One region of the Enterococcus sp. PLH-Efm8 genome, then DNA from elsewhere that is predicted to be linked to it. Evidence: predicted binding sites of a transcription regulator. Region 1 holds the regulator's gene; the other holds the start of a gene.

Region 1 (3,423 bases):
TAGTGACTGGTCTAGGTAATATTTATGTAGATGAAGCATTATGGGAAGCGAAGATCCATCCAGAACAACCGGCGAACACACTGCGCCCCAAAGAGGTAGAACAATTACGTCTATCGATCATTGATGTTTTGGATCGTGCAATAGAAGCCGGAGGTACCACGATTCGCAGTTATTTGAATGCATTAGGAGAATCAGGCGGATTTCAAGTAGCACTGCATGTCTATCAGCAAACTGGCAAACCATGTATACGTTGTGGAACGCCGATCGTGAAAACAAAAGTGGCACAAAGGGGGACGCACTATTGTCCGAATTGTCAAAGGCTAAAAATCGCAAAGTAGGATTTGTTTTAGGTTTGACGGGTGGAATAGCTACCGGTAAAAGTACGGCAGCCAAAGTCTTTCAGTCTCATGGATTTCCTTTGATCGATGGCGATGTGATTGCCAGAGAAACTGTTGAGCCTGGAACGCTTGCTCTGAGGAAAATTGTATCAGTGTTTGGCCAAGAGGTATTGCAGCCTGATGGGCAACTAGATCGAGGGAAACTTGGGATGATTGTTTTTCCATCAAAGGAAAAACGGCAAAAACTTGATCAGCTATTAGATCCGTTTATCCGAAAAGCGATAAAAGATCAAATCGCCTCTCTAAGTTCCAATCATCCTTTAGTAATTGTAGATATCCCATTGCTCTACGAAGGTCATTATGACCACTATATGGATGCAGTAGCTGTCGTTTATACTACGCCAGAAACTCAGCTTCAGCGTTTGATGAAACGTAATCAACTGACGCTAGAACAAGCGCAGCAGAGAATTAGTAGTCAACTTCCAATCGAAGAAAAAAAGCAGCGTGCGGATATTTTGTTCGACAACAATGGAACAAAAGAAATACTTGTGGGACAAATCGAAAATTGGCTTTTTGCTAATCGCTTTCTTTGAGTATCTGTGTCAATTTTGCTATCCTGAGTATATAGAAAGTGAGGGATAGCGATGGGATCATTAAAAAATCAAAAGGATAAAGTCGTAGGTAACGCAAAAGAAAAAATCGGCGAGATGCTCAATAAAGAAAATCTAATCGATGAAGGTCGTACGCAATCAGAAACAGCAGAAGAAAAAGAAAAGCAGTACCAAGCAAGAATCGATGAAATAGAAGACCAGCAGGCAGAAGAAGAAGCGAAGCGGCAAGATTTGACTCAAGAACGAAAAAATCCGACACCTGATCGTAGTAAAACACCGCTCCCAGAAAGTGACCACATTCCCGATGAGCAAAAAATCGAGGAACAGCGAATGAAACACTATACAGGAATCGAAGAGAAGTTATAAAATAGTAAAAAATCGAGATGTGACTTGAAGCAGATGAGAAGGTGTTCATCTGCTTCAAGTTTTTTGTGCTAGATGACTAAATCAGCTTTTGTGTAAGTTATTTCTCAGTAATCAAGGTGATCAGTATTGGAAAATTGAAATTTAGTAAGGACAGGGGACACAATTACGCATGAAAGTAGAAAAAATTGTTCTTATATCCGTGTTTTTTGGGTAGGACAGTCGCGTTTGTGATTTGTTTCGTGTTATAATACAACTAGTTGTAAAGAAAGACACATCCTTTATATAAAATGCGATGCAAGAGGTGAGACAAAATGAGATGTCCCAGATGTCAACATAATAATTCACGAGTAATCGACAGCCGTCAAGCAGATGATGGACGTGCGATCCGTCGCCGTCGCGAATGTGAGAATTGTTCGTTCCGATTCACTACATTTGAACGAATTGAAGCTGCTCCGTTATTAGTAATCAAGAAAAACGGGGAACGCGAAGAGTTCAATCGCGATAAAATTTTAAGAGGACTCATCCGTTCAGCAGAAAAAAGACCTGTAGCTATGGAACAAATGGAACAAATCGTCAACCATGTCGAAAACCGCGTACGCAGTCTCGGAGAAAACGAAGTATCGACGAATCTAATTGGTGAATATGTGATGGAAGATTTAGTTGATTTAGACGAAATCGCTTATATTCGTTTTGCAAGTGTTTATCGCCAGTTCAAAGATATGTCTGTTTTCTTAAAAGAGTTGCAAGATATCGTGGATAAAGCAAAAGAAAATAATAAAGAGAATAATAAAGAAAACAATTAAGAAACAAAAAGGAGGCATTTCCTTGGAAAATGCTTGGAAAGAGCTTCAACCAAAAAATATTTACCAAGGAAGAAAAGCGGCTCCGCTGAGAGAAGACAGCAAGAACGCCTTGCTGTATCTTTATCAGCCACTAATCGGCGGAGAAGCCTTGAGTATCTATTTCACCCTGTTATCAGAAATCTCTCAAGAATCTGGCAAAGGTCCTGAAGGGATGCATGCAGATCTGCTTAGTAGTCTAGGCTGCGGTATCCCGCAATTTTATGATGCAAGAAAAAAGCTAGAAGGAATCGGCTTACTGGATGTTTATTTTAAAGAAGATAGTGATCTGGGACCTCGTTTTATTTATGAGCTGTTAGAACCACTCATTCCTAAAGCATTTTTCAAAGACTCTGTTCTGGCTTTTCTTCTTCTGGAAAAAGTTGGTGAACGACGATTCCAGAAGCTTACCCAATTCTTTGAACCTAAAAGGCATACAGCAGAGGGATATCAAAAAATCACAAAAAAATTTTTAGATGTTTATCGCTTCAATGAAGCAGTGTACGCTGCTAATCAAGAAAACATCGAATCGCTGAATAAATCTTTTGAAGAATCTGAATCAGTAGCATTACTTGAAGCAGATTCGACATTCGATTGGCAGTTTTTGAATGATTGGCTGGCAAAAAAACATATTGCAAGTCTTGATGATCCAATCATCAAACAAGTCGACATGTATCATCAGCTTTACGGTTTCGATGAATTGACACTTGGCGAACTGATCAGTCAATCTTATGACTTTAGTGAACAAAAAGTATCTGAAAAAGAACTGCAAAAAGCCATTTTGGCAATGCAGAGACGTCCGGTGAAGCAAACAAAAGAAACAGTTGCGGTTTCTGAAAACAGTAATGAACCCTCGTCAAACGAACATTTGACAAACGCAGCGCTTCAGCTGATAAAAGAAGCACAGAGCATTCCACCGATGAAATATCTGGAAGCAATCAAGTCAGAAAAAGGCGGATATGTTTCTAAACAAGAAAACTGGTTACTGCAAGATCTTGTTTCTCAATCAGGTCTTTCCAGTAGCGTGATCAATGTTTTGCTGAATTATGTACTAGTGATCAAGAATAATGCTAGCTTAAATGCCAGTTATGTAAATACAGTGGCAAATGAATGGGCACAAAAGAAAATCGCCACAGCAGAAGAAGCGATCCAGCACATTCGGCAAATAAGTAATCAAGCAAAACAATCAAAACAAAAGAAGCAAACAAATTATCAAACTGGCAAGCGAAATGTTCGACGGGAAAAGCTTCCTGATTGGGTCAACCAGCC
Region 2 (3,423 bases), 1.3 Mb from region 1:
TTTCTGCTGGACACTTCTTTTTTCTGGTCGTTGATCAAAACGAAAACCATTGCTAAATCGTCTTCGAAAGAATCGGAAGGGACTGGCTTAGCGTAAGAACTTAAGTCGTCATGGCCTTTTTCCCATTCAACGAAACCACCGAAAATACTTCGGCAAGCTGAACCAGACCCGCGTCGAGCAAATCTTGAAAGAGAGAGATCGTCTAATCCAAGCTTAAGAGCAGTATTGCAAGCTCCTGCTAAAGCAGCTAGCCCGCTGGCAGAGGAGGCTAATCCAGCTGCGGTAGGAACGAAATTCTGACTGATTACTGAAGCTTTTAGTGAGAGGCCGGCTTCTTTACGAAAAAGGTCAAGAAACTGACTGACTTTTTTTGTTGCTTTTTCGTCTTGTAAGGTGCCATCTAGATAAAATTCATCTACCATATAGCTATCAGAAAAGATGACTTCTGTCTCTGTATAAAATGCATCCAATGTTAACGAAAGGCTGTTGTTCATTGGAAGGATGAGTTCTTCATTTTTCTTACCCCAATATTTGATTAGAGCAATGTTGGTATATGCGCGTGCTTTGCCTTTAAACATAGGTATGTACTCCTAATCCTTGTATCCAAGTTTCAGCAGCACCCGCATCTTCAAGTGCTTGACTGATTTCTTGGGCTTTTGTTTTTGTTTGTGCTAATGCAATCATACAGCCACCGCGTCCACCGCCAGTTAATTTGGCACCCAATGCCCCGGTATCTTTTGCTGTTTGGATCAATAGATTAAGAAAATCATTGCTGATTGTCAGCTTTTCCAGAAGTGACTGTGATTCATCCATTGTCTGTGCCAACGTTTCTGGTGAATTCTCAATGATTGCTTGTTTTGCTTGCTTCGTCAAGTATCCTAATTTTTGGATCATTTGTCCAGTTTCATGAGGCTGGGTTTCAAAGAGGTGAGCGACATCTTTGACGGCTTCTCTTGTTTGTCCTTTGATTCCTGTATCAGCGACAATCAAAAAAGCATCGATGTTCAAAGAAAAGTAGTCAAAAGGATGCCCTTTTGTAAAATAAATCGGCTGCAAGCTGCTAGTAGCGGCTGCATCGATTCCACTAGGATTACCGTGGGCGATTTTTTCCGAAAGCTGGACATTTTCTAATAGTATTTCACGAGACAAAGGAAATGCTAAGTAATCATAAAAAGCACGAGTGACTGCTGTGGCGACTGCAGCGCTTGATCCCATTCCACGTTCAGCAGGAATCGTGCTTTCAATGGTCAGTTGCAAGTTTTTTTGGATGTCATGCTGTTTTTTTAAGTGAATGAATAATTTTTTGATATTTTTTAATGCATGAGGAGCTTCGGCTAAATTTCCTGAATAGTAGGAAGAAACCAGTTGATCGTCCATTGCATCCAGCTCTTCAAGGAATGCGGTGACTTTTGTTGCATAGAAAGGAAAGGCAATCGCTGGTTCTCCATAAACAACCGCGTGCTCGCCCATCAATATGATCTTTCCGCTTGATTCTCCTTGGCCATAGTTTGCCATAATCTAACTCCTTCTCACGTAAAAGTGATTTTTAAGCAAAAAATAAAGCGCCCAAAACGAGTTGCGCTGCTTCACGAATTTTTTTGTCCACTAAGGGTCTCAAAAAACATTCCTCCTTTATTTTACTAAAACCATCTCAGAAGTAAAACTAAGAATACGTTTTCTAAAGAAAAAACACTTTTTTCTTAAGAATTTTTTGACTTTTTTTCTTCTTTGACTAGAAAAAATACAATTGACACTACTAGATATTGGGGGTATATTTAAAAAAGGTTGGAGTTAAACACAATATTTAGTGATGAAGTGAGCTGGAGGTAAATGAGCGTGATCGTTTTAGCAGGTACAATTGGTGCCGGAAAATCAAGTTTAACAGAAATGATGGCTGAACACTTTGATAGTCAGGCATTTTATGAATCGATTGATGATAATGAAGTCTTGCCCTTATTTTATGCAAACCCTGAACAGTATGCTTTTTTGCTGCAAATTTATTTTTTGAATAAACGTTTTGCAAGCATCAAACAAGCAATGAAAGATGACAATAATGTATTGGACCGTTCGATTTATGAAGATTCACTGCTTTTCCATCTAAATGCAGATCTAGGAAGAGCAACAGAAACAGAAGTTTGTGTGTATGATGAACTGCTGGAAAACATGATGGAAGAACTTCCCTATGCTGCCCATAAAAAACATCCGGATTTATTAGTTCATATTCGTGTATCTTTTGATACGATGTTAGAGCGTATCGAAAAACGTGGTCGTTCGTATGAACAATTGTCCTTTGACCCAAGTCTATACGATTATTACAAAGAATTGAACAGACGTTATGATCAATGGTATGAAGAATACAAAGAAAGTCCAAAAATCCAAATCGATGGAGACCGCTATAATTTTGTGGAAGATCCTCAAGCAAAAGAAGAAGTCTTGAAAATGATCGAAGAAAAATTAGCAGAGATTCGCCAAACCAAAGTATCCATTTGATTTACAGTTGCTCAAATAAAGGGTAAACCTTTATTTGAGCGACTTTTTTCTTTATACTGGAAACAAATGTCAGGAGGATAGAGTATGCGGGAAAAACACTATTTTAATCAAGACCGTAATTTTTGGATCAATGTACAGCAAAACGATGTGCTAGCTGTTAAAAACTTAAAAGAAGAATATGGCATTAGTGACGAGATGCTGACTTATTCTCTAGATAAAAATGAACGGGCGCGCGTAGAGTACGATTCTTTTGATGAAGCGTTACTGCTTGTATCAAATGTTCCGCACCAGCAAAAAGTCGATAATCATTATGAAACTAGTCCTATCGCTTTTATTTTAAAAGAAGACGGTTTGTTTACATTTACCACGCCGAATACCGAGTACGTGATTCGACTAATTCGATCGCTTTTGGAACGGATGCCAGACATGAGTGTATACAGTTTATTGTTTCGTACATTGTTTTTGATTTCTGATTCCTTTTTTCCTTTAATCGAGGAAGTGAATAGTGAACGTCAGCGGCTTAATCTGAAATTAAGAGAAAAAACAACGAACAAGAATCTGCTGCAACTTTCAGATTTAGAGATCGGTTTGGTTTACTTAGTTACAGGAACAAAACAAAATGTAGTACTTTTAGAACAAATCAAGGCACTGGCTATTTATCGCAAGTTGTCAGAAAAGGAAAAAGAAGAGTTGGACGATGCACTGATCGAAGCACGACAAGCAGTTGAAATGACGAACTTAGCTTCGCAGATTTTAGACCAGCTCTCTGGCACTTATAATAATTTGCTGAATAACAACTTGAATGACACGATGAAATTTTTGACGGTCTGGTCGCTGATCTTGACCGTTCCAACTATTGTGACAGGATTCTTCGGAATGAATCTCCAGTTACCCTTTACCCATTCCGTTTTCGGATGGGAAATCGCCTTGATC

What was found. The regulator NrdR, encoded in region 1, represses ribonucleotide reductase genes. The targets are predictions, from matches to a motif close to ACACNATATATNGTGT.
Region 2: the regulator NrdR is predicted to act here: its motif matches at 1,796-1,811, upstream of ACIFUW_RS01065 (deoxynucleoside kinase).

The regions. Positions count from the first base shown of each region.
Region 1 covers NZ_CP172568.1:1,507,406-1,510,828, reverse strand. The annotation lists gene mutM (DNA-formamidopyrimidine glycosylase) at 1-338, shown strand, start outside; gene coaE (dephospho-CoA kinase) at 302-931, shown strand; gene ACIFUW_RS07540 (hypothetical protein) at 983-1,315, shown strand; gene nrdR (transcriptional regulator NrdR) at 1,627-2,118, shown strand; gene ACIFUW_RS07530 (replication initiation and membrane attachment family protein) at 2,141-3,423, shown strand, end outside.
Region 2 covers NZ_CP172568.1:212,592-216,014, forward strand. The annotation lists gene mvaD (diphosphomevalonate decarboxylase) at 1-578, opposite strand, end outside; gene mvk (mevalonate kinase) at 571-1,515, opposite strand; gene ACIFUW_RS01065 (deoxynucleoside kinase) at 1,831-2,490, shown strand; gene ACIFUW_RS01070 (magnesium transporter CorA family protein) at 2,575-3,423, shown strand, end outside.